Regions from separate parts of the Geomonas subterranea genome, predicted to be linked through region 2. Evidence: riboswitches for the same ligand, from Rfam matches in the RefSeq annotation. Region 2 holds a riboswitch; the other holds the start of a gene.
What was found. A riboswitch is a leader RNA that binds a small molecule or an ion and turns the genes downstream of it on or off. The one in region 2 is predicted to bind S-adenosylmethionine.
Positions count from the first base shown of each region.

Region 1: linked by a shared signal. The riboswitch ahead of metX (homoserine O-acetyltransferase MetX) and the one ahead of KP001_RS05175 (trans-sulfuration enzyme family protein) in region 2 are both predicted to bind S-adenosylmethionine.

Region 1 covers NZ_CP077683.1:3,363,495-3,378,306, forward strand. The annotation lists gene pabB (aminodeoxychorismate synthase component I) at 1-1,671, shown strand, start outside; gene KP001_RS14695 (NAD(P)-dependent oxidoreductase) at 1,781-2,644, shown strand; gene KP001_RS14700 (hypothetical protein) at 2,641-2,811, shown strand; SAM riboswitch class I at 2,899-2,997, shown strand; gene metX (homoserine O-acetyltransferase MetX) at 3,097-4,200, shown strand; gene KP001_RS14710 (acetate kinase) at 4,411-5,613, opposite strand; gene KP001_RS14715 (endonuclease/exonuclease/phosphatase family protein) at 5,828-6,955, opposite strand; gene KP001_RS14720 (polysaccharide deacetylase family protein) at 6,922-7,854, opposite strand; gene recC (exodeoxyribonuclease V subunit gamma) at 8,133-11,330, shown strand; gene recB (exodeoxyribonuclease V subunit beta) at 11,456-14,812, shown strand, end outside.
Region 2 covers NZ_CP077683.1:1,173,242-1,188,053, forward strand. The annotation lists gene KP001_RS05135 (PAS domain-containing hybrid sensor histidine kinase/response regulator) at 1-1,631, opposite strand, end outside; gene KP001_RS05140 (energy-coupling factor ABC transporter permease) at 2,062-3,111, shown strand; gene cbiQ (cobalt ECF transporter T component CbiQ) at 3,151-3,963, shown strand; gene KP001_RS05150 (energy-coupling factor ABC transporter ATP-binding protein) at 3,960-4,718, shown strand; gene KP001_RS05155 (cold-shock protein) at 4,791-4,991, opposite strand; gene KP001_RS05160 (YaiI/YqxD family protein) at 5,233-5,694, shown strand; gene KP001_RS05165 (molecular chaperone DnaJ) at 5,939-7,285, shown strand; gene KP001_RS05170 (trans-sulfuration enzyme family protein) at 7,545-8,681, opposite strand; gene KP001_RS05175 (trans-sulfuration enzyme family protein) at 8,678-9,823, opposite strand; SAM riboswitch class I at 9,892-9,999, opposite strand; gene KP001_RS05180 (Ros/MucR family transcriptional regulator) at 10,446-11,000, shown strand; gene KP001_RS05185 (AMP-binding protein) at 11,580-14,060, shown strand; gene KP001_RS05190 (spinster family MFS transporter) at 14,087-14,812, shown strand, end outside.

The sequences.
Region 1 (14,812 bases), 2.2 Mb from region 2:
ATCGTCGCATCGACGCCGGGGGAGGTGCAGCCCGCCTTCGAGGAACTGCAGCGCCAGGTGGCAGCGGGGCTCCACGCCGCCGGCTTTGTCTGCTACGAGGCCGCCGGCGCCCTCAACGAGGCATTCAACGATGCCTTCAGCACGACGCCCGGGCACCCGATGCCGCTCATGTGGTTCGGTCTCTTCACCGGGCGGAATGCGGAAACCTTTCCGCAGCACGGCGCCCCCTTCCGCTGCTCCGACTGGCAGACCACCCCCGGTTCGCAGAGGTATCGGGACTCCGTGCAGCAGATCCGGGAACTGATCGCCGCCGGAGACAGCTACCAGGTCAACTACACCATGCGGCAGCGCTTCGCGTTCAGCGGCTGCTCCCGCTCCTTCTTCAGCGAACTCTGCCGCAACCAGCCCACCCGCTACAACTGCTACCTCGAGTGCGGCAGGTGGCGCGTGCTGTCGGCCTCGCCCGAGCTGTTCTTCTCCCTCTCCGGCGGGCGGCTGGTCACCCGCCCCATGAAGGGGACCGCCCCGCGCGGCCGCTGGTACGAAGAAGACCTGGACCTGAAGGAGCGACTCAGGCGAAGCCCCAAGGAAGTAGCGGAGAACCTGATGATCGTCGACCTGCTGCGCAACGACATGGGGATGGTGTCCCGGACAGGCTCGGTCCGGGTCAACGCGCTCTTCGACGTGGAGAGCCACCCGACCGTGCACCAGATGACCTCCACCATAGAGTCCCGGGTCGGGGAAGGGGTGACGCCGCTGGAACTGTTCCGGGCCCTATTCCCTTGCGGCTCGGTGACCGGCGCCCCCAAGAGACGCAGCATGGAGATCATCGGGGAGTTGGAAAGAGCACCGCGCGGGCTGTACACCGGCTGCCTCGGCTATTTTTCTCCCGGTGGCGAGGCGCTCTTCAGCGTTGCCATCCGCACCGCCATCCTCGACTGTGAGACCGGTCAGGGCGAGATCGGCATCGGGAGCGGTATCACCTATGACTCCCGGCCGGAGGCGGAATACCGCGAGTGCCTGGACAAGCGAGCCTTCATCGAGGAGCAGCGGCCGGAATTCCACCTGATCGAGTCGCTGCTGCACGACGAGCGGGGTTACTTCCTGCTCGAGCGGCACCTGGAGCGACTGGAGCGCTCGGCGCGCTATTTCTCCTTCCCCCTCGCCGAGGGCGCGCCGCGACGGGCGTTGGAGGAGACCGCGGCCGGGCTCGACAGATCGGCGCCCCACAAGGTGCGCCTGCTCCTCTTCAAGGACGGGTGCCTCCGCTGCGAAGCTGCGCCGCTCCCCGGGGCGGCGCGGGAAGTGAAGGCTGCCTTCGCGCGACAGCGCGTCAGCTCCGCCGATCCCTTTCTCTACCACAAGACCAGCCGCCGGGAACTCTTCCACCAGGAACGTGCCCACCGCCCGGAACTGGACGAGGTGATTTTCGAGAACGAGCGTGGCGAGGTGACCGAAGGGGCCTACAGCAACCTGATCGCCGTGATCGACGGCACGAAATGCACTCCCCCCCTTGGCTGCGGCCTCCTCCCCGGCACCCTGCGCCAGGAGCTGCTGGCGCAAGGAACCATCGAGGAGCGGGTCCTGAGCAGGGAGGACCTGGCACGGGCCGAGGTGGTTTTTCTGGTAAACTCGGTGCGCGGGTGGCGGCGGGTGACACTGGTACCATGAGCGACCTCCGCACCCGCCCCGCGCCCACCTCTCCCGGCTGCCGGCCGGACCCTTCCGCGGAGGGTGCCGACAAGCGAGTCCGCTATTTCAGATTAAAGGAGACATCACTATGGAAACGTACGGCTTTTTAGGGCTGGGCATCATGGGGAGCGCCATGGCCAAAAACCTCATCAAGGCGGGTTTCAAGGTCAAGGTGTGGAACCGCTCCCCGGCCAAATGCGAGGAGTTCGCGGCACTCGGCGCGGCCGTCGCGGCGACGCCGGCGGAGGTGACTTCGACCTGCGCCATCACCATCGCCATGCTGGCCGACCCCGCCGCGGCCCATGAGGTCTGTTTCGGACCCCGGGGCGCGCTCGAAGGGATCGGCTCGGGGCGCGGCTACGTGGACATGTCCACCGTCGACGCCGCCACGGCCCAGGAGATCGCAGCGGCGGTTACCGCCAAGGGGGGGAGGTTCCTGGAGGCGCCCGTTTCCGGAAGCAAGAAACCTGCGGAGGACGGCACCCTGATCATCCTCGCCGCCGGCGACCACGGCCTCTTCGACCAGACCATGCCGCTCTTCGAGAAGATGGGAAAGAAGAGCCTGTTCCTGGGGGAGGTGGGGCGCGGCGCCGAGATGAAGCTCATCGTCAACATGGTGATGGGGGGGATGATGACCATCTTCTGCGAAGGGCTCGCCCTCGCCGACAAGGCCGGCCTCTCCAGCGCCGACCTTCTGGACGTGCTCGATTCGGGGGCCCTGGCCAACCCGATGTTCAAGCTGAAGGGGGCCCAGATGACGCAGGGGCTCTTCGACCCGGCCTTCCCGCTCAAGCACATGCAGAAGGACATGCGCCTGGCCGTCGCCCTGGGGGACTCCTTGAACCAGCCGCTGCCGTCCGCCGCTGCCGCCAATGAGAGCTTCAAGAGGGCGAAGGGGATGGGACTTGCCGACCGCGACTTCTGCGCGGTCCTGAAGGCCATCACCTCATGAAAAAGTTCCTCTCCTTTGCCGGGGTGACGCTTCTGACCACCGCACTTCTGGACCCGCTGATACAGTCGGGCCTGGACAAGCCGGTCCCCTGGCCTCGCGACATCGGGATGTTCGTGGCGGGTGCAGCCTGCCTGTACCTCCTGGTCAAATACCGCCGGGAGTTGTAGCAGGGGTCGTGAACCTGGGGCGCAGTTTGCCGTTGACAAATAGGAGCGGCTCCCTTATTCTGCACCCGAAAACTGAATAGAAAGACCTGCTTATCTAGAGTGGTGGAGGGAAAGGCCCTGCGAAGCCACAGCAACCGGCCCATTGGGCGACAGGTGCTAAATCCTGCCGAAAGGCGAAGATGAGAAAGGCGCTTTTAGCTATTGTCACACCCGAAAAGCCCCTTCTCACACCGAGACGGGGCTTTTTTTGTGCCGCCGGCCGGCACCCGAAAGTACGAGAGAGACATGTCCTACGGCATCGTGAATGAACAAATCGCCACCTTCGACACCGAACTGCGCCTGGAGAGCGGCCGCATCCTCGGGCCGATCGACATCGCCTACGAAACCTACGGCACCCTGAACGAGCAACGCTCCAACGCGATCCTCGTGACCCACGCCTGGACCGGTAGCGCGCACCTGGCCGGCCGCCATAGCGAGGACGAGAAGCGGGCGGGTTGGTGGGACGACATAGTGGGCCCCGGCTCCCTTCTGGACACCGACCGCTACTTCGTCATCTGTTCCAACGTGATCGGCTCCTGCTTCGGCTCCACGGGACCGACCTCCGTAAACCCGAAGACCGGCAAGCGCTACAACCTGGCCTTCCCGGTGATCACGGTGCGGGACATGGTCAACGCCCAGGCGTTGCTCCTGGACCGGCTCGGCATCGACAAGCTCTTCTGCGTTCTAGGCGGCAGCATGGGGGGGATGCAGGCCCTCGAGTGGGCGACGCAGTACCCGGAAAGGGTCGCCTCTGCGGTGGTGCTGGCCACCACGCCGCGCCCGTCGGCGCAGGCAATCTCGCTGAACGCCGTGGCGCGCTGGGCGATCTTCAACGATCCCACCTGGAAGAAGGGGGAGTACCGCAAGAACCCCAAGGACGGGCTGGCGCTGGCCCGCGGCATCGGCCACATCACCTTCCTCTCTGACGAGTCCATGACCTCCAAGTTCGGGCGCCGCTTCTCCGCCCGCGACGGCCAATTCGACTTCTTCGGCCAGTTCGAGGTGGAGCGCTACCTCAACTACAACGGCTACAACTTCGTGGACCGCTTCGACGCCAACTCCTTTCTCTATCTGGCCAAGGCCCTCGACCTCTACGACGTCGCCGCCGGCTGCGAGTCACTGGAGGAGGCCTTCGAGCCGGTGCGGGCGCCGATCCAGTTCTTCGCCTTCACCTCAGACTGGCTCTACCCGCCGGCGCAGACCGAGGAGATGGTCGCATCGCTCCAGAAGCTGGGCAAGCCGGTGGAGTACCACCTGATCACCTCGGCCTACGGCCACGACGCCTTCCTGCTCGAACACCAGACCTTCACGCCCATGGTGCAGCAGTTCCTGGACGGAATCGGAACCTAGACGCCTCGCGCAACCGGCATTACTGGATCCGCACATCGGAAAACCTGTAGGGGCGAATAATTATTCGCCCCGTTGGCACCGTTGCCATCTCGCCATTAACGGCGGTCGGGCATCGGCGGCTGGGGCGAATGATTATTCGCCCCTACAGAAAAAAAGGCGGATGATTATCGAGTCATCCGCCCTTCGTCGTTTCTTTTCACAGGCTTGCCGCTACTGCCACCCCATGATGGCGGCGACGTCCTCGTTGAGCACCAGGTCCTCGCCGCTTGGGACCACGAAGACCTTGACCGGGGAGTGGTCCGCGCTGATCAGCATCTCCTCGCCTCCCTTGAGCGCCTCCTCGTCCCGTTTCAGATCCACCTCGATGCCGAACTGGCTCATCCCCTGGAGCGCCATGCCGCGCACCGGCCAGTCCTCCCATCCCTCTCCGTAGGTGAACACGATGGCATCCGGCCTGCCGGTGACGGCGATGTAGGCGCCCAGGTACTTCCTCAGCCGGTAGGCCTCCATGTCGAGCGCGAGCTGGCAGCGGGGGTCACCGACTACCGCCTCGTCCACCACGGTCCGACGGCTGACCCGGCGTCCCACGATGCCGGCCAGGCCGCTCTTCTGGTTCAGGAACAGGTCGAGCTCCGTCACCGAAACACCCGCCTCGTTGGCCATGAACGGGATGATGCCGGGATCGATGTCCCCGCAGCGGGTCCCCATCATGACACCCTCGAGCGGGGTGAGCCCCATGCTGGTGTCGACCGACATGCCGTTTTTCACGGCGCAGAGAGAGACGCCGTTGCCGGTGTGGATGGTGACCATGTTGGAACTCTCCAGCGCCACCCCGGCGAGCTCCGCACCTCTCCTTGCGGCGTGCAGGTGGGACTGGCCGTGGAAGCCGTAACGCCTGACGCCGTGCTTTTGGTACCACTCGTAGGGAAGCGGGTACATGTAGGCCGGCTCGGGCATGGTCTGGTGGAAAGCGGTATCGAAGATGGCTACCTGGGGCAGCTCCGGCAGTAGTTCCTGCGCGGCACGGATGCCGGCGAGGTTGGGGGTGTTATGCAGCGGCGCGAGTGTCGCCACCTCCCTGATCGCCTCGACGACGTCCTCGTCGATCAGCACCGATCTGGTGAAGCGCTCTCCCCCGTGCACCACGCGGTGCCCGATGGCCTTGATATCGCTGACGCCCGAGATCAACCCCTCTCCGGCCAGGGTATCCAGAATCAGCCGCAGCGCATCCTTGTGATCCGCGCACTCCCCTTCCAGGTGCTTTGGGTCCGCCCCGGGTACCCGGTGGGTCAGGAAGGAATCTCCTACCACGATTCTTTCCACCTTGCCGGTGGCCAAAAGGGCCTGCTTGCCCCAGTTGTAGAGTTGGTATTGCGCCGAGAACCTACGGCAGTTCAGGGTGAGAATCAGCATGCTGCGAAACTCCGATCCGGGCAGGAGAAAGCTCAGCCGTGCCCGCTGCTAGTTGCGTATCAACCGGGAGAGGTACCGGGATGTCAGCTACGATACGTGTGGAGAGTATGATCGGTGGGATGCCGCGGTCTTCACGGTCTCGCATTGACGGAACGTCCATAACTAGCACTATCTGTTGAAAAGTGCAAACAGTAACGGGTATGACAAAAGGAAACTAACGGGAATCACTGAGGAAGAAGTCGGCTATGACGGGACGGTGATCCGAGGCCCTGCGGGTCCCGACCCAGCAGCGCTGCGCCTTGATCCCGGGGGTGGTCATGATGTGGTCGATGCGCATCCAGGACGCCCGCAGCCAGGGGACCTTGTTCTTGAGCAGGAAATGCCCGTAGGTGTAACCGTACCCCCTCCCCCCCCGGGCGAAGGCGTCGACGAGGCCGGCTTTTCTCAGGGTCTCACAGACCAGCGAGTGGTCAGGCGAGTTGAAATCGCCGGCGACGACTACCTCCCCCTTCTCCTGTGCCAGGTACCCGGACACCGCCTGTGCCTGCCTGAGGCGCGTATCCACGTTGGCCTCGAAGCGGTCGATGGCCTTGGGGATGTACCAGGCGCCCCGCCGCGCCTTGCGGAAGGCGTTCAAGCCTCTTCTGGGGGTCTTGAAGTGGACGTTGTACAGGGAGATGTCGCGGGAGCCGACCTGCACCCGGCAACGCAGGAAGGATTCCCCCTTCCTCTCGTGGTAGGGGAGATCATGGACCTCGACATCGGAGATGGGAAACCTGCTGGCAACCAGGTACTGCCCTTCGTTGTGCATCTGCCACCCGGCCAGGTAGTCGGACAGCGGCCCGTCCCCGGCATCCACCGCGTCCTGGAACAGGATGATGTCGGGACGGCTCCTTGCCAGTTCCTCGACGAGCGGCATCAGGTCCCGTTTGCCGTACTTGACGTTCCAGGTCATCACCCGCAGCGTCTGCGGGGAATTGGCCCACGCCTTGCGCGGAGCCCAGTGCCAGTCCATGATCGGCCCCAAAACCCACAGGACTCCCAGAAGTGGCACCCACACCAGGATTTTTGCGCCGCGGCAGGCGGCAAGGGCCAGCAGCAGCCCCGGAGCCGCCCAGATGAACTGGGGGAGGTAGAAGTTCAAGGCGCCGGCCCAGAAGCGGTCCGGGCCTGCCCAATTGAGAATGGTGATGGCGGCCAGCAACACGATGTAGGCCGCATTCAGTCCCAGGAGCCAGTTGAACATACTCATCCGCCTGCCTCCCTTGGCGCCGGCGGGGTGTTCCTTTGCCCCGCCGGCGCCGTGCTTCAAGGCTTGCACATGCTCTTGTTCCAAAAACATGCCACCTCGTGAGGCAGTTGGTGCCAGTACTGCCCTTCGTACTCCGTCTTGATATGGTCCAGCAGTTCCCGGTACAGGTGGTGAGGATACTCGTCGTAATCTACATTGCCATCGAAGCTCATGTAGTCGGGGTGGGTGATCAGCAGGGCCATGCCACCATGCTCCGCGATCCAGCGCAGTTTTTCCTTCCAGATGGTGATGTCCTTCTCCCGAAACAGGATGAACACCGTGAAGTCCTGGGGGAGCGTGTAGGGGAGCACCACGTATTCCCTTCCCGGGACCTTGGTCTGGTGCACCGGAAAGATCGTTTTCAGCCCGTCTGACTGCGGCTCGAAGGGGTCGGTATCGAAGGCCGAGGCCTCGTAGACGATGTCCAGCCGGTGCAGCCATTCGAAATTATGGTAGACGCACGGGGAGCGAAAGCCGACGGCTCCCCATTCCTTCAGGTAGTTGTTGATCTTCACGGCATGCTCTTCGAAGGTCTCGGGTGACTCGTAAAGCTTCCTGTTATGCTCCAGGCCGTGCACCCCCACCTCGAAACCGTGGGCGACCAGCTTCTTACGCAAGGCGGGGGGGAGATGGTAGTCATGAGCCACGAAGTTGAAGGAGGAGCGAAAGCCCAACTCCTGTTCGAGGGCCATGAGTTGCTCGCACCGCGCCACGCCGCGCGCCGTATCGACATCGTGCGTCAGCACCACTGAAAACCGTCTTCCATCCGGCCACCCCTGGAAACCGGGGGGCATTGCGCCCGCTTCGGGGTCTATGGGCCAGACGTTCTGGAAGATGTAGCGCTTGTACTTCGCGACGACGCTGCGCAACATGATTTGAAGCCGACGCGACATCCAGGGCTTGACCTGGTAGTAAGCGCGTGCGAGGGCCTCTTCGATGAAAGGCTTCATGACCTCTCCTTTGCATGCCCCGCGGGCCCTGATCCCTGGAGTCCGCGGGTAGAAGGTGAAGGGGAAACAATCCGGTAATGCGAATTAATTAGGAAACACAAAGACAAAATATATCCAAAGCCGCGCGCAATGCAAGCCCCCCGAAAGCGGGGGACGGCCCGGTGCGGAGACCTCTTTTGACCGAGACAGCTGCGGGCGGATATGGTATGTTCACCCGTCCGCGAGGGTGGGTCCTCCCCCCTCCGAAAACCCCGTACGCCCCCGAACCACGAGGACCGATGCCCCTGTACATCCACACCAGCAACCTGATGGAACACCTGGTGGACCGCCTGGAAAAGGTGGTCCGCGCGCCGCGGCGCGCGCCCGCCCACCCGTTCGACAAGGAGCTGATCGTGGTGCAGAGCAAGGGCATGCAGCGCTGGCTCTCCATGGAGCTGGCGGCGAGGATCGGCGTCTGGGCCAACGGCGAGTTCCTCTTCCCGAACCGTTTCGTGGAGCGGGTCTTCGCCAAGGTCCTCCCCGACGCGCCCGAGGAAGCCCCCCTGTTCTCTCCCGAGGTCATGACCTGGAGAATCCTCGACCTTTTACGGCAGTCGGCCGGCACGCCGGGGTTCGAGGAGATTGCGGCGTATCTCCGCGATGACGCCGACGGGCTGAAGCGGATGCAGCTCGCCCAACGCGTCGCGGACACCTTCGACCGCTACACCGTCTACCGCCCGGAAAAACTCCTGGAATGGGAGCAGGGGAGGGAAGATCACTGGCAGGCGCAGCTCTGGCGCTCCCTCACTGCCGGGATCACCCAAAAGCACCGCGCCCGACTGCTGCATGAGTTCCGCAAGGCGCTCGACGACGGCCGGCTCCCCGAACAGCGGCGCATTTCCGTTATCGGCATCCCCTCGCTCCCCCCCTTCCACCTCGAGGTCCTGGCCCGCCTCGCCCGCCACGCCGAGGTGAACCTGTTCCTCCTCAACCCCTGCCGCCAGTACTGGGGGGAAATCGTGTCGGAGCGCGAGCTGGCCCGGCTCGATAAGGAGAGTGGGGGGACGGAGCAATGGTACGAGACCGGCAACCCCCTGCTCGCCTCCTGGGGAAAGCTGGGACGCGACTTCTTCGACGCGATCATCGACGGCTGCGGTGAGCACGAAAGGCAGGACAGCTTCTCCGAACTGCCGCAGGGCGCACTGCTCCACGAAGTCCAGGCCGACATCGTGGAGCTGCGCGGCGCCGAGGCCGGGGTACGCCAGCTTGACGCCGGGGATCTCTCCCTCGAGGTGCACTCCTGCCACTCGCCCATGCGCGAAGTCGAGGTGCTCTACGACACCCTGCTCTCGGTATTCGACTCGAACCCCTCCCTGTCGCCCCGCGACGTTCTGGTGATGACCCCGGACATCGAAAGCTACGCCCCCTACATCTCCGCCGTGTTCGGCAGCCCCGAAAGCGGCGCCGAACGCATCCCCTATTCCATCGCCGACCGCAGCTTAAAGAACGAAGGTGAGGCGGCCCAGGCGCTTTTGTCCATTCTCGGGCTGTGCGGCGGCCGGTACGGTGTGGCCACCGTGCTGGACATCCTGGAGTCGGCGCCGGTGGCGCGGCGCTTCGGCCTCAGCGAGGACGACCTGGAGACGGTGCGCGACTGGCTCAGGGGGGCCAACATCAGGTGGGGCATCGATGCCGCCCAGCGCGCGGAACACGGTGTCCCCCCCTTCCACGAGAACTCCTGGTCCGCCGGGCTGGACCGGCTGCTCCTGGGGTACGCCATGAGCGGCGACGGGCGCTCCTTTTACAACGGCATCCTTCCCTTCGACGACATGGAGGGGGGCGTGGCGCTGGTGCTGGGACGCTTCCTCGCCTTCTGTGAAAAGCTCTTCGCCGAGACGCAGGCGCTCTCCACCCCCCGCGTCCCCGCCGAGTGGGTACCGGTCCTGCGCCGTATCCTGGATGATTTCATCCTCCCCGACCAGGAGGGGGAACGTGAGTTCCTCTCCCTGATCGAGATCGTGAAAAAACTGGGGGAGTGCGGCGGCCAGGCCGGGTTCGAGGAACAGATCGGGCTCGAGGTGGTGCGCTACTGGGTGGAGCAGCAACTGGGGAGCTCCGAGCGCGGCCTTGGCTTTCTTACCGGCGGGGTCACCTTCTGCGCCATGCTCCCGATGCGCAGCATCCCGTTCCCGGTGGTCGCCCTGATCGGCATGGACGAGGGGCGGTTCCCGCGCGGAAACCCCGCACAGGGGTTCGACCTCATGACCAGGGAGCGGCGCCCCGGCGACCGCTCGCCACGCGACGAGGACCGTTACCTGTTCCTGGAGGCGCTCCTCTCCGCCCGTAAGCGGCTGCACATAAGCTACGTGGGGCAGAGCATCAAGGACAACGCCGAGCTCCCCCCCTGCGTGCTGGTGAGCGAACTGCAGGATTACCTGGCCAGGTGCTTCGTGACCTCCGAGGGGAGACCCGCCGGTGAGGCGCGGCGCCACCCGCTGCAGCCGTTCAGTCCCAGATACTTCTCCGGCGACAACGGGCACTTCAGCTACTCGCAGCAAAACTGCGCCGGGGCGCAGGCGAAGCTTCTCCCTCCCGCCCCCCCCGCGCCGTTTCTGGCCTCCCCCCTCCCGCCGTGGGAGGAGGCGTCGACCGTCCCCCTGAAGGCCCTGGCCGATTTCCTGTGCAACCCGTCCAAGGAGCTGTTGCGGCGCAGGCTGGGCGTCCGCATCGTGGAGGGGGACGACCCGCTGGAAGAGGTGGAGCCGTTCGCGCTCGGTTCGCTGGAGAAATACCAGCTGGAGCAGGAAATCGTGGCAGCGGTGCTGCGCGGTGATGCGCTGGAAGTTCCCTTCGCCGTTGCCTGCGCCCGCGGCGACCTCCCACCCGGGGTCTGCGGTGCCGCGCTGTACCAGAAGCTGGGCGAGCCGGCGGCCGAATTCGCGGCCAAGGTCGAAGAGGTTTGCACGGGCGATCCTCTTCTTCCCCTGGACATCGACCTGAAGCTCCCCGCCGGGCGCATCATCGGACGGCTGGAAAACCTGAGAAACGACCGGATGGTGCGCTACCGCTACACCGACCTGAAGCCCAAGGACCAGCTGCGGCTCTGGATCGAGCACCTGGCGCTCAACTGCGCGAAGGCGGATGGCTATCCCTTGGAGAGCACCTTCATCGCGGCCAAGGGCACCGTCCACCTCCCCGCCATCTCCGGGAGCGAGGAGCACCTGAACCAGCTCCTGGAGCTCTACCAGAGGGGGATGAGCCACCCGCTGAAGTTCTTCCCGGACACCTCGTTCGAGTACGCCAAAAACGCCCGGGAGCCGAAGCATGCGGGGAAGGCGCTCGGCGCCGCCGCCACGGCGTGGCGGGGGGGCGAATTCAAAAGGGGGACGGCCAGGACGAGTACTGCCGCCGCTGCTTCGGTGAAGATCCCCCGCTGGACGAGGAGTTCCAGGCCCTGGCCCGGGGGGTCTGGGACCCTATCCTGGATAACCAGGTGAAGAGCGGCAGAAAGAAGTAACGACTCCCCCGCCATCCCCTCTCCCGGTGGCAGAGGGTGGCCGCAGACCGGATGAGGGCGACGCCCTCACCCCGCCCCTCTCCCACCGTGAGAGGGAGGATACGAATGAAGAGATTTGACCTCCTGCATACCCCGCTTGGCGGGCGCAACCTGATCGAGGCGAGTGCCGGCACCGGCAAGACCTTCACCATCGCCGGCGTCTACCTGCGCCTTGTGCTGGAGGAGGAGCTCGACGTGTCGCGCATCCTCGTGGTGACCTTCACCGAGGCCGCCACCAAGGAGCTCAAGGAGCGCATCCGCAAGAAGCTCAAGGACGCCGAAACCGCCTTCGACACCGGCACCAGCGACGATTTCCTCATCGCGGGGCTCGTGGAGCGGACCGCCGACAAGGCCAAGGCGCGCCGCCTGCTGGCGAGCGCCGTGCGCGGCTTCGACGAGGCCGCCATCTTCACCATCCATGGCTTCTGCCAGAGGATGCTGCAGGACAACCCCTTCGAAAGCGGCTCGCTGTGCGATACCGAACTTCTGACCGACCAGGGGAAGATCCTCAAGGAGATAGCCCAGGACTACTGGCGCATCAACTGCTACGGCGAGCCCGTTGACCGGATCGCCGCGGCCGACCATGCCAGGATCACGCCCGAGTCTCTGCTCAAGCTCGCCAAGAGGGTCTGCAGCGATCCTTACGCGCGCGTCATCCCCGATCCTCCCGCCGGCACGGAGGAGGTCGCAGACTGGCTCCTGGCGCTGCGGCGGAACTTTTTCGACTACCTGCGCGCCGAGCTCCCCAAAAGAAAGCGGCTCAAGAACGTGCGCGGCTTCGACGATCTCCTGGGCGACCTGCACACCGCCCTGACCCGCCCCGGCTCTTCGCTGGCGCGGCTTATCAGGGAGCGCTTCCAGGCGGCCCTCATCGACGAGTTCCAGGACACCGACCCGGTCCAGTTCGCCATCTTCGACGCCGTCTACCCGGTGGGGCACGAGGCCCCCTTCTTCCTGATCGGCGACCCGAAGCAGGCGATCTACAGCTTCCGCGGCGCCGACATCTTCGCCTACCTCGGGGCGGCCGAGGCGACCGAGCAGCGCCACACCCTCCTGCAGAACTTCCGTTCCGAGCCGGGGCTGATCAGGGCCGTGAACAAGCTCTTCACCTCGCGGGAACTCCCCTTCCTGCACGAAAAGATCGGCTTCAACGAGGTGGAGGCGGCTCCCAAGGAGCGGAGCATCCTTACCGAGGGTGGTGAACGGAAGGCACCGCTCACGTTCTGGGTCGCGCCGCGCAAGGAAGCGGGCAAGCCGATCAACAAGGGGGAGGCGTGGGAGCTCCTCCCGGAAACCGTGGCCTCCGAGATCGCCCGCATCCTGCGCGACGGCGCGGCGGGAAAGCTCACCATCGAGGAGCTCCGGCAGGATGGGGAGGAGGAGCGCTGGGTGCCGCGGCCGGTCCGGCCGCGCGACGTGGCGGTACTGGTGCGGGCCAACCGGCAGGCGAGGCTGATGCAGCAGGCGCTTAGCCGCAGGGGTATCCCGAGCGTCCTTTGCAGTGCGGGAAACCTGTTCGAATCGGATGAGGCGGCGGAACTCCTGCGGCTCCTCTCGGCGGTAGCCCAGCCCGGGCACGAGGCGCTCTTACGCGGGGCGCTCGCAACAGAACTGGTAGGCGTTACCGGATCGGAACTGGCGCAACTGATCGACGACGAGGAGAAGTGGGAGGAGGTCCTGGAGGAATTCCGGGAGTACCACGACACCTGGAACTCCTCTTCCTGCATGGCCATGGCCCTGCAGTTCCTGGAGCGGCGCAAGGTGCGGCAGCGGCTCCTGGCCGGGCCGATGGGGGAGCGGCGCATCACCAACGTCCTGCACGCCATCGAGACCATCCACCAGGCCCAGGTGAAGGAGCGTCTGGGGATGGAAGGGGTGGTCGCCTGGCTCTCCTGCCGCGTCACCGAGGAGCCCAAGAAGGAGGAGTACGAAGTCCGCCTGGAGACCGACGAGGCGGCGGTCCAACTGGTGACCATCCACAAGAGCAAGGGGCTCGAGTACCCCATCGTCTTCCTCCCCTTCTGCTGGGCCGAGACTGGCGGCAAGGACGAAGGGGCGCTCTTCCATGACGACAACGGCAAGGTGGTGCTCGACATCGGCTCCGAGGAGATCGGACAGAGCAAGGCGCAAGCCGCGCAGGAGGCGCTTGCCGAGAGCCTGCGGCTCCTCTACGTCGCGCTCACCCGGGGCAAGCACCGCACCTACGTCATCTGGGGCGCCTTCAAGGACGCAGGCGAGAGCTCGCTGCACTACCTGCTGCACCCCGGCCAGGACGTGGTGAAGGGGCAGGTGACGCTCTCCGACGAGGATATCAGGGAGCGCCTGGCCGAGTTGTCCGCCGCTTCCGCCGGGGCCATGGAACAGCTGGATATGCCGGGAGCCGACCTCCTTGGCTTCCGCGCCGGCAACGACGAGGTGCCCGCACTGGCACCGCTTCGCTTTACCGGCACCATCGCCCGTGACTGGCGCGTGGCGAGCTTCACCTCCCTTTCCAGCCGCCAGCATCACACCGCCGAACTCCCCGACCGCGACGAAACGACGCCGGTCGAGGAAAGCCCGGTGCGCGAGGTCGAACCGGCCGGCATCTTCGCCTTCCCCAAGGGGGCCAAGGCCGGCATCTTCCTGCACAAGGTATTCGAGGAGCTCGACTTCACGCAGGCCGAACACTTTCTGGCACCGCTGATCGAGGACGAGTTGGACAAGCATGGCTTCGCCGCCGAATGGAGTGGCGCCGTGCGCGACATGGTGCTGAACGTGCTGCAGGCGCCGCTAGGAGAAAAGGGGATCAACCTTGCACAGGTGACCACAGAGCGGCGTTTGACCGAGCTGGAATTCTTCTTCCCGCTGGCCCACGTCACCTCCGATGGGCTCAAGGACGCCGTCACGCGCTTCATGGCCCAGCATGGCGCCGCGGCCGCGTTCCCGGTGGACATGGCGGAACTGTGCGGCCGTCTCTCTTTCTCGCCGGTACGGGGGATGCTGCTCGGCTTCATCGACCTGGTATTCGAGCAGGACGGGCGGTACTACATCGTGGATTGGAAGTCCAACCATCTCGGCAACACCCCCGGAGAGTACGGCCAGGCGGCCCTGAAAAGGGAGATGGAAGCCAGCTTCTACCCGCTGCAGTACCTCCTCTACACCGTGGCGCTCGACAACTACCTGAGGCTGCGCATCGAGGATTACGATTACGACCGTCATTTCGGCGGTGTATTTTACCTCTTCCTGCGCGGCATCGACGGCACCGGCAACGGCGTCTTCGCCGACCGCCCCCCCAAGGAGTTCATAGCCGAGCTCGCCGGTGTGCTGCTGCCGGAAACCGTGCGGGGGGCTGCTGAGGCGCTCCCCTCTCCCAAGGGGCGGGGGGGAGCCGGCAACAAGTCCAGGAAGGGTGCGGTCGAGGGGCAGTTGAGCCTGGATCTGTAC
Region 2 (14,812 bases):
ATCTGGTCCACCTGCGAAGGGTCGATCTTTACGGCCCAGAGATCCGGGTCGGGGATGAAACTGAAGCGTATCTCCTCGCCGATCAGCCTGCTTAGCGTCTTCTCGGTTTCCAGGCAGTGGTCGTTCAGGTTCACCGCCCTCGGGGAGATGATCTCCTTGCGCGAGAAGGCGAGCAGTTTGCGCACCATGTCCCGGGAGCGTTCGCCCGCCTTGATGATCTCCTGCAGGTAGGTCCACATCGGAGAGTCCTGCACGGCTTCGAGCTGACCCAGTTGGGCATAGCCGAGCATCACGCTCAGCATGTTGTTGAAATCGTGGGCCACGCCCCCCGCCAGCTGCCCGACCGACTCCATCTTCTGCGAATGCCTGAGCTGCGCCTCGATCTTTCTGTGCTCGGTTATGTCGATGCCGAAACAGAGGGTGCCGATCCTGACTCCCTTCTCGACGATGGCGCTGTTGCGCCAGGAGATGGTGCGCATGGCTCCGGCCTTGGTCACGATCTGCCCTTCGAAGGCGCCCAGCCCCTGGCCGTCGGTCCCGGGATGCGGCGCCCCGCACATCTTGAAGAAGGCTTCCGCGCCCATCACCGTCTCGAACCAGTTCTTGCCGGTGAGTTCCTCCTGGCTGTACCCGGTTATCTCCTCGCCGGTCCGGTTGAACAGGGTGACCTTCCCCTTGAGGTCGAGTCCGAGGATCATGACGCAGGCGGCACGGATCAGGTTCTCCGTGTATTCCTTGGCGGATTTGAGCGCCTCCACCGCCAGCCTGCGCTCGGTGATGTTTTCCACGGAAAGGACCGTGCCGGCGATGCGCCCTTCCTGGTAGACCGGGGTGGCACCGCAGGCGATGGTCACCCTGCTGCCGTCCTTGCGCAGCATGTCCGCCTCGAACTTCACGATATCGGCGGCTCCGGTGGCGACCAGGTGCAGTTGCCCGATCACCATGTCGCTCGACTCCGGGCAGACCATCTCGGGAATCCCCCTTCCGATAAGCTCCTCCGGCGTGTAGCCGCTGGTTTCGGTGCAGCGCCCGTTGACCATGCCGATGGTGCCGTCGAGGTTGAGGACGATGAGGGCGTTGGCGCTGCTCTCCATGACCTTCCTCAGGAAATTGTAGGAATCCTGTAGCTGGCGGTTGGCGCGGTTTATGGCCCGGAAGGGGAGCAGGATGAAGACGATGAGGGCGACGCCGAGCCCAAGGACCGTGACCAGGAGGGACCTCTTGAGGATGGGGCGCAGGGAGCGGCTGATCTCGACGCTGCCGATCACCTTGTCGCCGTAGCGGACGGGGTGCGTGCGCCGGATCACCGGTACGTCGGGATCGTTACCGCTGGCGGCCAATTCGTTGCCGACCGAGTCGAGGATCCGATGCTTCTCCTTGTGCGCGGGGGCGCTGTGGTGGGAGAGCAGGGCGTCCAGGCGGTGCGCCTCGCTGTGCCAGGCACCGGGGGCCAAATCTCCCAGGCCGGAGATGATCCTCGCGTTAATTTCCGCCTCGGTTTCGAGGCTGCCGACGGCGTATTGGTAGCTGATGGCGAAGTAGCCGATGGGGAAGAAGAGGGCGACGAAGAAGGCGAGCAGTACTGTGCAGTTGGCGGTGAAATGGACGGTTTGCTTTTCAGAACCAGTCATGGCAAGCGCTCCTTGCGCAGCAACCAAATCAGTACCTCGTGCCCCGGCGATTAGACCTGGTCCCATGGCACAACCACCAGGAGCGGAGATTAGCATCATTTTAGGTAAAAGAGAAGTTATATTGTACGTTTTCACCTGTAAACATTAATCCTGTGGCTGATGCTGCCATGCATGTGATTGGTTCATTGCATGACGTGCAGGATCAGTCGGGACGCGGTATGGAAATAGAAGAGCGGAGGAGCGCCAAAGTCCCTATATTCCAGTCAGGGATGATGAAGTGGAGGGGGGAGATTGTGTATACGTGTGGGCCGTGGTGACACGTGCCATATGCGTTGACAGCGTCCGGGCCATCTTGTATAAGTTGCCGTGTTACTGAATTGAAAATCGTGCTACGGCTGCCGGGTTTTTTCCGGCACGGGGAGGAAGAATCATGCACATGGCGGACGCTCTGCTCTCGCCCGCCGTCGGTACGGCCATGTGGGCCGTGTCCGCCGGGAGCGTCGCCCTGGCCTCGCGGCGTTTGTGCCGGAAGCGGGACGACCGGCTGGCGCCGCTCATGGGCGTGCTGGGGGGCTTTCTCTTCGCCGCCCAGATGATCAACTTCTCCATTCCGGGCACCGGGTCGAGCGGCCATCTGACCGGAGGCCTGCTCCTTGCCATTCTGCTAGGGCCGAGCGCCGCCTTTCTCACGGTGGCCTCCGTCCTGGTCATCCAGGCGTTTCTCTTCGCCGATGGCGGCCTGCTCGCACTGGGGTGCAACATCTTCAACCTCGGCATCATCCCCGCGCTGTTGGTCTATCCCCTTTGCTACCAGAGGCTGATCGGGCAGTCGCCGGGGCGCCGGCGCGAGTCCGTCGTGACCATGGTGTCTGCCGTCATCGCCATGCAGCTGGGTGCGCTGTGCGTGGTCCTTGAGACTGCGGCCTCCGGGATCTCCGTGCTCCCCCTGGATAAATTCCTGTTCCTGATGCAACCCATTCACTTCGCCATCGGTCTGGTCGAGGGGGCGGTGACGCTGGCCGTGGTCTCGTTCCTGCGCAAGGCCCGCCCCGAGCTGCTGGCGAGGAGCACCCCCGGCGTCGCTTCCGGCCGCATCGCGTTCGCCGCCCTTCTGGTCGTTTCCCTCCTTGTCGCCGGCGCCCTGTCCCGCTTCGCCTCGGAAAAGCCGGACGGGCTCGAGTGGTCGGTGGAGCAGGTTACCGGCGACGGCTCCCTTCCCGGGCACCGCTCCGGGCTTTCTGCGCTGCTGGGAGCACTGCAGAAGAGGACGGCGTGGCTTGCGGAGTACCGGATCGCTCCCGCCGCCATCCACGCAGAGGCTCCCGCTCCGGCACCGGCCGCCTCGCAGAGCGCCGCCGCTACCGGCAAGGGAAGCGGCCTCCCCGGTGTCATCGGCACCCTGCTCACCGTCCTCCTGGTCGCGGGCGCCACGCTCCTGCTGCGCAGGGGCAACCGGGGAAGCGATACCCCCGGGGCGTAGCGGGGTGCGGCCGCGGCCGCCTGCGAGGATGGGATTACGATGGCATCGGTACAAGGGGCATTGCTGGATTTGAAGCGGCTTGACCAGCTCGCGGCGGGGGAGACCCCTCTGCACCGGCTGGATCCCCGTGCCAAGGTGCTCGCCACCCTCGTTTTCATCGTCTGCGTGATCTCCTTCGGCCGTTACGAACTTTCCGCGCTGATCCCCTTCTTCATTTTCCCCGCCACCCTGATCGCGTCGGGGCGTCTTCCCGCCGGTTACCTGGCGGCAAAGGTGGCGCTGGTCGCGCCGTTCGCCATCGCCGTCGGCATCTGCAACCCCTTTTTCGACCGCGCCGTGCTCTTGCACCTGGGGCCGGTGGACATCACCGGCGGCTGGCTTTCCTTCGCCTCCATCGTGCTGCGCAGCGCGCTCACCGTCGCGGCCGCGCTCACCTTGACCGCGCTCACCGGATTCGCCTCCATCTGCCGCGCCCTGGTGCGGCTTGGCATGCCCAGGCCCTTCGCCATGCAGCTCCTTTTCCTCTATCGCTACCTGTTCGTGCTGGCCGAGGAGGGGGGGCGGGCCGCGCGGGCGCGTGAACTGCGCACCTTCGGCCGCAAGGGAAGCGGTCTCGCCAGCTACGCCTCGCTTCTGGGGCACCTGCTGCTGCGAACCTGGCAGCGGGCCGAGCGGATGCACATGGCGATGCTGGCGCGCGGCTACACCGGGTCCTTTCCCGCCGCCCGGGAAGGGCGGTTCGGCGCGCGCGAGTTCTGCTTCGTGCTCTTCTGGAGCGCGCTCTTCATCGTCCTGAGGCTTTACAACGGCGCGGGGTTGCTCGGCGCGCTGGTTACGGGGAATCTGCCATGAGCCACCACATATTGGAAATCGAACACCTGCGCCACGTCTATCCCGACGGCACCGAGGCGCTGCGCGATGTAAGTTTCAGCGTGCGCCACGGCGAGTCCGTTGCCGTCATCGGCGCCAACGGTGCTGGAAAGTCGACGCTGCTCGCGCACCTGAACGGCCACCTGCTCCCCCATTCGGGCGAGGTGCGCATCGGGCATGTCCCCGTGGACCGCTCGACCCTTCAGGAGGCGCGGCGCACGGTCGGGATGGTCTTTCACGACCCGGACGACCAGCTCTTCATGCCGACCGTCTACGAGGATGTCGCCTTCGGCCCGATGAACCTGGGCTTGACCGGCGACGAATTGAAGCGCTGTGTGGCTCAGGCGCTGCGCCGGGTCGACGCGGAGCACCTGGCGGGAAAGGCACCCTATCATCTTTCCGCCGGGGAGAAGAGGAGGGTGGCCATCGCCACCGTCCTTTCCATGTCGCCGGACATCCTGGTCATGGACGAGCCGACCAACGGCCTGGACCCCTACGCACGCCGGCAACTGATCGGGCTTCTGAAGGATTTCCGCCACAGCAAGATCGTCACCAGCCATGACCTGGACATGGTGCTGGAGGTGTGCGAGCGGACCGTGGTGCTTTCGCAAGGGGTGGTGCGGGCCGACGGGCCGACGCTGGAGATCTTCCGGGACGAGGCGCTGCTCAGGGAATGCCGGCTGGAAATGCCGCTTTCGATGCAGGGATGCCCGGTGTGCGGTACAGGGGGGCGCTGAGAGGGAAGACAAAAAAAGAAAGCCCCGGATTCCTCCGGGGCTTTCGTAAAGTTCTACGCTATGTGATTGGGATTAAACCCTGCTGACGTTCGCTGCCTGGAGACCTTTCGGGCCCTTGACGATTTCGAAGGTCACGCTGTCACCCTCGGTGAGGGATTTGAAGCCGTCGCTGTTGATGGCGGAGAAGTGAACGAAGACATCCTCGCCGTTCTCCTGCTCAAGAAAGCCAAACCCCTTGCTGTCGTTAAACCACTTTACAGTACCGTTTACCATTTACTTACTTCTCCCATATTACTTCTTTTTGGTTTTAATCCACGGGTATTCGCGGACGAGAGACAATACCACCTCGTCCATACCGTGTCAACCTATTTTAAATTAGATTTAAAGTTTTTTGCTTTGTATACAAATAGACCTGGTTGACAACGCGAAAGCCCTGTGACACTGTGCCTACCGTTTGGACCGCACCATGACTGTGCAGCAGGCCGCTATGCCAGCAGCCGCTTCGGAGTAACCCATGAAGATCTGGATAGATGCTGACGCCTGCCCGAGGGTGATCAAGGAGATAGTGTTCCGCGCTTCCCAGCGCCTGAAGGTCCCGGTCTGCCTGGTCGCCAACACCGACCTTTCCCGGGCCCATACCCCCCTGATCACCTCGGTGCGCGTGGCCGCCGGCTTCGACGTCGCCGACGACTACATCGCTGAGCACGCCGGGGATGCCGACCTTGTGATCACCGCCGACATCCCGTTGGCCGCCCGCGTTGTCGAAAAGGGAGGGGTGGCTCTCGACCCGCGCGGCGAACTCTACACCGAGGAGAACGTGGGGGAGCGGCTCACCATGCGCAACCTGATGCAGGACCTGCGCAACGACGGACTGCTGCTGGGCGGCCCCGCGCAGTTCGGACCGTCAGACCGGCAGCGTTTCGCCTCGGCGCTGGACCGGCTGCTGACCCGCATGGTGCGCGGTGATCGTCCCTGAAAAAAGCTTCGTACGCTCTCATAGCCGGGTCGCTGCCGAGCTTTCGCCCTTTGCACGATCCCTTCCCGCTTTCTCAGATCCCGCCTGACTCCCGTTTCTGCCGGTGCCTCATGTCACTGTCTTCTTACCGCCTGAACCAGAATTCCTTTCAGTGTGATAAAATCTTTTGTATCTATGTCTCAGGTCGTGTTAATGTCCGCCAAAATGACAGTTCGTCGATAATTATTGAGACAGTGCGACGCCTATGACTGCCCACTATCAACACAGCTCCACCGAGGAACTAGAGCTCGAGCAAAGACGTGCCGAGCTGGCGTCGCTGCGCGCCCGTCACGCCGAGGCTGCCGCCGTTTTGCACCAGTTGCGCGAGGAGATCGCCGGCTTCGAGAGGAGCTACCAGCAGACGCTGGGGCGGCGCATGGCCGAACTCGAGAGGCTGGAGAACGAGATCGCCCGCTTTGCCGGGGGGGGTGTCCAGCAGGACGAAGGTTTCGGCGATGAGGAGTCGCGGCATCGCGATGAGGATGAGTACAGCGACGGCCAGACCTACAATAGCGGCGCCTCCTTCCGTGGGGAGGGACAGGCGCGTGGGCGGGTCTGGACATCTGATCCACGGGACATAAAGGCGCTCTACCGGGAGGTGGCCAAGGCCATCCACCCCGACCTGGCCGGGGAGGGGGCGGGCTCCTTGCGGCACGAGCTGATGCTGAAGGCGAACAAGGCCTACGCCGAGGAGGACCACCGCACCCTGCGTGAGATCCTGAGGAGCTGGCGCAGGCATTTCCCGGAGCAGGCCGAGCAGAGCGATCTGAGGGCCGAACTGGCGCGGCTGAAAAGGCAGGTGGCGGTCGAGGTCGAGGCCATACGGGAGATCAACGAGCAGATAGAGCAGTTGCGCGGGAGCTACGTGCACCGCTTCAAGCTGCGCGTCGATGAAAGCACCGCCGCCGGCAGCGATCTCTTTGCGGATCTCGTGGCCGCGGCCGATATAAACATCGCGCGCGCCCAGCGGCGCCTGGCCGCCCTGCAGGGGGAAAAGGCCCGGGAACGCACGCAGGGCACGGGGAGGCGCAATCGCGTGGTCTCCTTCCCCGACGACGCTCCCTGCGGCGACCTCTACCTGCGCGAGCTCTCCTCGGTCAGTTTCAACGCCTGGAAGAAGGCGGGGCCCGCTATCGGTCCGGTTAAGGTCTACCTGGACCAGGCCCTGCGGCTGGACGTGAAAGAGGGGGCGGGCCGGAAGCTCAAGCTGTTGCAGGGGCTCGGGGGGGAGGACCTGCAGGCGCTTTACCTGTACGACGTCTGCGACGCCGACCTCGACAGCATCGTCCATCTCTCCGGGCTGGAGGAACTCTACCTCTGCGGGGCGGAGTTGACCGACGCGGCGCTGCTCTGCATCTCGACCCTGGCCAACCTGAAGCGGATCTACCTGTACCAGACCCGCATCTCCGACCGCGGGCTGGTTTACCTGCAGGGGATGCAGGGGTTGCAGGGGCTGACCAGCAGCGGCAACAGCATCACCGACGAGGGGCTCGCGGTGTTCCAAAAGGCGATTCCGGGGGTGAAAACGGTGAGCTTCACGTGGAGGCGGTAAGGCAGGGCGGGCGCTGAGCCTGATATTGAAAATGAGCAAAGCCCGGGAAAGAGCTTCCCGGGCTTTTTACGTTTGGTGCCGGAACACCGGCAACATGTCATCAGGTTCCTGTAGGGGCAAATAATTATTTGCCCAGCCGCCCCTGCCTGAGCGCTGCCGATGGCATGTGCGGCGGAGGTGCGATTGAGGGGGGGGCGAATGATTATTCGCCCCTACAGTGTCAACAGCAGGTGCCGGGGCGCGGGACTTTTGCCTGGCCCTAGGCGTTGAGAAACCTCGCCATGTCCGCGATCAGGTCGTCCGGGTCCTCGAGACCGACCGAGAGGCGGACCAGGGTGTCCTTGATGCCGCGCGCCTCCCGCTCCGACGGGGGCATCGCCGCGTGCGACATCTTCGCGGGATAGGAGAGGATGCTCTCGACCCCCCCGAGGCTTACGGCGAAGGCGGCCAGCTTCACCCCTTCCAGCAGACGCTTGGTGACGTCGTAGCTTGCGAGCTCGAACGAGAGCACGCCCCCGGGGCCGCTCGCCTGCCGGTTGTGGATCTCGTAGCCGGGATGGTCGGGAAGGCCGGGGTAGTAGACCCGTTGCACCTCTTTTTGCTCGCAGAGCCAGGCGACTATTTTCCGGGCACTTGCCTGGTGTTCCTCCATGCGGACCTTGAGGGTTTTCAGCCCGCGCAGCACCAGCCAGCAGTCCTGCGGGCCGAGCACGGCGCCGAAGGCGTTCTGGATGAAACGGAGCCTCTGCCCCAGTTCCGCATCCCTGGCGACGGCGAAGCCGCAGATGACGTCGGAGTGGCCGTTCAGGAACTTGGTGCCGCTGTGGACCACGATGTCGCAGCCAAGCTCCAGCGGCCGCTGCAGGTACGGGGTCATGAAGGTGTTGTCCACGATGGTGAGTATCCCGTGCTCCCTGGCCAGGGTGACGGCGGCGGGGAGATCGGTGATCTTTATCAGCGGGTTGGAGGGTGTTTCCAGGTAGAGCGCCCTGGTTTCGGGGCGGATTGCGGCGGCGATTGCCGCGTTGTCGGTGGCGTCGACGAAGGTCGCCTCCAGTCCCCACCCCTTGAACAGGGTGGTGAGGAGCCGGAAGGTGCCGCCGTAGACGTCCTCGCACACCACCAGGTGATCGCCCGGCCTGAACAGGAGCAGGGTCGAAGCGGTAGCGGCGATGCCCGAGGCGAAGGCGAGCCCGACGGCACCCTTTTCCAGACCGGCCACCGCCTCCTCCAGCGCCTCCCGCGTGGGGTTGCCGGATCGGGCGTAGTCGTAGCGCCCGAAGCTGTCGACGGAGCGCTGCGCGAAGGTCGAGGAGAGGTAGATGGGGTGGCTGACGGAGCCGTGCTCGGCATCGATCGGGTCGACGCCGTGGATCAGTTCGGTGGCGAATTTCATGCGTGTTCTCCTTCAAATGCCTGCGCCAGGTCGGCGATCAGGTCGTCCTTGTCTTCGATCCCCACAGAGAGCCGCAGCAGCAGGTTGTTGATCCCGAGCCGCTGCAGCGTCTCCGGCTCGATGTCGGCGTGGGTCTGCACCTGGGGGAAGGTGATCAGGCTCTCCACCCCGCCGAGGCTCTCGGCGAAGGATATGAGCCGGGTCTTCATCAGGAGCTGGTTCACGAGCGCCGGATCGGTCACCTCGAAGGCGATCATGGCCCCGAAGCCGCGGCACTGCCGCTTCATGAGTTCGTGCCCGGGGTGGCCGGGAAGTCCGGGGTAGTAGACCCGTCCCACCTGGGGGTGCTGCTGAAGCCACTGGGCCAGCGCCAGCGCATTCTCCTGCTGGCGGTCCATGCGGACGCCCAGCGTCTTGATGCCGCGGATGGTGAGCCAGGAATCCTGTGGCCCCAGCACCGCGCCGGCCCCGTTTTGGTGGAAGTAGACCTTTTCCGCGAGCGCCTCGTCCTTGACCGCCACCACGCCGCAGACGACGTCGTTGTGCCCGGCCAGGTACTTGCTCCCCGAGTAGACTGTGATGTCGGCGCCAAGGTCCAGGCAGCGCAGCAGGTAAGGGGTGAGGAAGGTGTTGTCGACGATGCAGAGCATGTCGTGGGCCTTGCAAAGGGCGGCCAACGCCCCGACGTCGGCGACCTTCAGGAGCGGGTTGGTGAGCGACTCCACGAACAGGGCGCGGGTGTTGGGGCGGATCGCCTGGCGGACCAGTTCCACGTCGCTTGTGTCGACATAGCTGAAGCTCAGGCCGAACTGCTGGAACAGCTTCTCGAACAGGCGGTAGCTCCCGCCGTAGAGGTCCTCGGTCACGACCAGGTGGTCCCCCTGCCGAAACAGGAACATGAGGCTCGTTATGGCGGCCATTCCGGACGCATAGGCGAAGCCGCGGCTGGCGCCTTCGAGCTTGGCGATCCCTTCCTCCAGTGCCTGCCGGGTCGGGTTGCCGGAGCGGCTGTAATCGTATCCGGTGCTCTGCCCGAGGCCGGGATGACGGAAGGTGGCGGTCTGGTAGATGGGGACGGTGACCGCGCCGGTCCGGCTCTCGCGCTCCAGGCCTATCTGTGCTGCGGTTGTTGCGATGTTCATCGTAGCCTCCAAATGAAAAAGTCCCCTTCCGGGGTCGGAAGGGGACTTATCTATGGCTCGTCCGCACTTCCTTATCTTTCGGAACGGTTTCCGTTCCGCAGGATTTGGCACCTTCCCCCCGTGGGGAGGTTGCCGCGACGTCATCGGGCCAGTCCCTCGATCGCTCTAGATAAGTAATGCTATTCGGTTGTAAGAGGTGCTGCTTTAACCAGCGTCTTAACTAATACTGAGATGGTGCGGTTTTGTCAACCGTAAAACTCTACTTCTTGACTAATATAAAAGTTATTTTCGATAAATCTTTTCCCTACCGTTCCGGTCGTGTTGTTCGGCGCGCCGCGGTCGTCCGCTTCGCCATCGAAGGGGATTCACCGTTTCTCCGCGGCGCCTTCTGTATCTGGTACAGCACCGGAACGTACTTTTTCTTTCATAGGCCACGTGGATGGTACCTTCTTTCCGTTACAGGGGGGGGCGCACTGAAAACCGCTCCTTGCATTGCCTGTCATTGATCCGCCTCGTCTGCTATACCGGCTGACATAGACAAACTTTATTTTGTGGATTTGACAATACTTGGAAACCTGCCACTATATTGCAAAGCAGACAATGATCAATGGAGGGATAATCAATGGCAACTTTGGTAGAGATCGCGGCTCAGATCGTAGCGTCACATGCGTCCAGCACTCCGATGACTTCAGATCAGCTTATATTCGAAATCAGCAAAGTGCACAGCGCCCTCAAAAACCTTGAAGCCGGCGAGCCGATCGAGGGGGTTGAGGAGACGAAGCCTTCTATGTCAGTAAAAGAAGCCTTCAAAAAAGGTGAGGTCGTGTGCATGCTGTGCGGTAAAGGGGGGTTCAAGACGCTGGCCCGCCACCTGAACACCGCTCACGGCATGAAGCCGGGCGAGTACAAGAAGCAGTTCGGCATCCCGGGCAAGCAACCGCTGGCGGCCAAGAACTACTCCGAGGCCCGCAGGAAAATGGCGCTTGACCGTGGGCTGGCCGACAACCTCGCCAAGGCGCGCGGGGTACGCATGGCCAACATCGAAGCCAAGAAGGCCGTCCCCGCCAAGGCCGCCAAAGCGGCAAAACCCGCCGCACCTGCCAAGCCGGCCAAGGCTCCCAAGGCTCCTAAGGTTGCCAAGGCGCCCAAGGAACCCGCGAAGGCCAAGGTCGCCTAGAAAAGCCCCACGCGCATCGAAAAAGCCGCTCCCTCCCGGGGCGGCTTTTTTTATGGCCTTTTCTTGGAGATTCGCAGGCGTCACAATGCGTGGCGGTCGTCAGGTGCAGAAGCTGACTGCAATCCATCGTATTGTTTCAATGACAGCTGTTCATGGTTCCGCAAAGGCACATCCCCCTTGCCCCCTTCTCAAAGGGGGGACGTAAGGTCTCGGGCAGCGCTTCGTGGATACATAGCCGGACCCTGTATTGCCGCTGAAAAAGTGAAATCACGAAAGGCGGCCTGGCCAACTGCGCAGTAGGCACGGCCACGGATTGGTTAGCTTTTGTGATTGGTTTTACTACCGGCTTCGGTTAAACTCGCCTGCCTCGTCGCGGTTGCTTACTGCGTGGCCATTGTTTGCTCTCTGCCATTGCATGGTTGCCAAAGCGATGCGTGCATGTGACAATGCTTCCTTGGGAAAGATGACGCGGACGAAGTAGTGTCAGTAGGTGGTGCCGCCCGAGCTTTTCTTTTCATTCAAGTTGTGACGTTACCGTCATTACCTGCAACTGACATGCGCCGCCTACGGGAGTCAGATATGCGGACACTGGTTGATCTGTTCCACACCTTCGCGCCACGCGGCGATAAAACCGCGCTGGTGAACCGGACCGGGGTGCGTCGTTTCGCGGTGTCGTACCGGGAGCTGTCGGAGCTTTCCCTGAAGATGGCGAATTTCCTGGCTCGAAACGGAGTCGGGGCCGGGGATCGCGTCCTCTTGTGGGGCCCCAACTCCTCCTGGTGGGGTGTCGCCTACTGGGGCATCATCATGCGCGGCGCCATCGCCGTTCCTGTCGATTTCATGTCCGACCGCGGCCGCGCCGAATCGATCCTGAAGCTGACCCAGGCCAAAGTGGTGCTGCAAAGCCGCTTCAAGCCGGAACGGCTCGATGTCCCGGGTTCCCTGCTGCTCGAGGATCTCAAGCACCTGCTGGATGACATCACCCCTTATCCCGACGTGGCGCATCCCGCCCCCGGCGACATCGCCCAGCTCATCTACACCTCCGGGACCACCGGCAACCCCAAGGGGGTGATACTGACCCACAAGAACCTGGTGGCCAACATGGTCCAGATCAACCAGCAGGTGCCCATCATCACCCCGGAGTTTTCCTTCCTCTCGCTGTTGCCGTTGTCCCACATGTTCGAGCAGATGGGAGGCTTCTTCACACCTCTTTACCGCGGCGCAGCCGTCATCTATCCGCGCACGCTGAAGCCCTCCGCGATCATGGAGGCGCTGGGCGAGGAAGATGTCTACGTGATCATGTCGGTGCCGCGCCTGATGCAGCTTTTGAAGACCACCATCGAGCGCGAACTGGCCGAGAAGCATCTCCTGGGCGTGTTCGCGTCCTTGGCGAAGCTTGGGGCGGGGATGGACAAGTCCGGGAGGAAGAAGCTCTTCTTCCCGGTGCAGAAGAAGTTCGGCTCCCACTTCACGGTGTTCGTCTCTGGCGGCGCCCCGCTCGACCCTGAGGTGTTCCGCTTCTGGGACAGCATGGGCTTTACCGTGCTCGAGGGGTACGGGCTTTCCGAGTGCTCCCCGGTTCTCTGCGTCAACACCATCGACAAGCAGGTGGCGGGGGCGGTCGGGCCGCCTCTTCCCGGGGTGGAACTCAGGCTGGACGGCAAGGAGGTGGTGGTCAAAGGGGACAACGTCTTCCCGGGCTACTACCAGAACGAGGAAGCGACCCGGGGCGCCTTCACGCCGGACGGCTGGTTCAAAACCGGCGACCTGGGCGAGATCGCGCCTGACGGCTGGCTCACCATCAAGGGGCGCGAGAAGGAACTGATCGTCACCGGCGGCGGGGTCAACGTCTATCCCGACGAGCTCGAGGCGGTGCTGAACAAGGTTCCCGGCGTCAAGGAGTCCTGCGTCATCGGCCTGGACCGCGGCGCCGGTGAGGAGGTGCACGCGGTCCTTTTGCTGGACGACAGCGGCGCCAAGCCGGACGAGATCCTGGCACGGGCCAACGCCCGGTTGGACACCATGCACCAGATCACCGGCTACACGATATGGCGCGAGCCTGAGTTCCCCAAAACCACCACCCTCAAGATCAGGAAGTTCCAGGTCAAGGAGCAGGTGAAACAGGGGGCCGCCGCCGGGGGCGCCGGGGCGACCGGGGACCACCTGGTGAACCTGCTTGCCAAGGTGACCGGCACCGATCCGGGCGAGATCCGGGAGGATTCCCTTCTGGTCGCCGATCTGGGGCTCACCTCCATCGGGCGGCTCGAACTGGTCAACTACCTGGAGCAGGAATTCCGGCTCGACATCGAGGACTCGCAGATCGGGCCGCAGACGAGGGTTTCCGAGGTGCGAGGCATCATCGCCCGGCGCGAGAAGGGGCGCCGGCGCGGCCACTACCGCTTCTGGACCAACTCCCCGCCGGTGCGCGCCCTGCGCATGATGGGCGACGCGCTCCTGAACTATCCTCTGTACCGTTTGTTCGTGAAGCTCGAGGTGCGCGGGCGCGAAAACGTCGAGCGGCTGCAGGGGCCGGTGATCTTCGTCGCCAACCACCTGGGATATTTCGACCAGCCCTCGCTGATGTTCGCGCTCCCCAGGGAGGTGCGTTACCGCACGGCGACGGCCGCGTGGGAGGAGTTCTTCTTCGGCGATTACCACGGTCTCGAGCGCCTTTGGCGGCTCGCCTGCTACCAGTACGGGACCCTGTTCCTGAACCTGTTCCCGCTGCCGCAGACCAGCGGCTTCTCCGGCGCCGTGAAGTTCATGGGCAAACTCACCGACCGGGGGCTGAACACCCTGATCTTCCCCGAGGGGGGGCACTCGCACGACGGCACCATGCAGGACTTCCAGCTCGGCCTGGGCATCATCGCCAAGGAACTGGAGATCCCCATCGTGCCGGTGAAGATCGTCGGGACCGACAAGATCCTTCCCCCGAAAAAGAGCGGCCTTCCCAACCGTGGTACGGTGACGGTCAGCTTCGGGAAGCCGCTGAGCTTCCGCTTCGAGGAGCCCGCCGAGATCGTGGCCCGTGCGCAGGCCGCTGTTAATGAAATTACATGACCGTTTGTGATGAAGGAGTGTGCCGGATGAAGGAACCCGTCTCCCTGGCTTACCGCCGCTACGCCCTGGGACTGCTTTTAGCGGTGAACCTGCTCAACTACATCGACCGCCAGGTGCTGTTCGCCGTCTTCCCGCTGATCAAGGCGGACCTTTCCATAACCGACACGGAGCTCGGCCTCCTCGGTAGCGCCTTCATGGTGAGCTACATGGTGATCGCCCCCGTGTTCGGCTGGCTCGGCGACCACTGGGACCGGGTCAAGCTCGCCTCCACCGGCGTCGTCATCTGGAGTTTCGCCACCATCCTCGCCGGGTTTGCGCCCGGCTACCGTTCGCTCCTCGCCGCCCGCGCCACCGTCGGGGTGGGGGAGGCGAGCTTCGGGACGGTCTCGCCGGGGCTCATCGCCGACTTCTTCGAGAAGGAGAAGCGCGGCAGCGTCCTCTCCTGGTTCTACGTCGCCATTCCCGTCGGGAGCGCCCTGGGCTACCTCTTGGGGGGCGTGCTCGGTCAGCGTTTCGGCTGGCACTCGGCCTTCCTGATGGTCGGCCTGCCGGGGCTTTTGATCGCCGTGCCGCTCTGGTTTTTGCGCGCGCCCGAGCGTCCCGCCTCCGGCCCCTCCGGGCAGACGACGGGGGAGGGGGGTGAGGGACTCTCCGGCTACCTGCAGCTCTTCCACAACCGCTCCTTCGTCACCAACACCCTCGCCATGGCCGCCATGACCTTCGCCATAGGCGGGCTGGCGCAATGGATACCC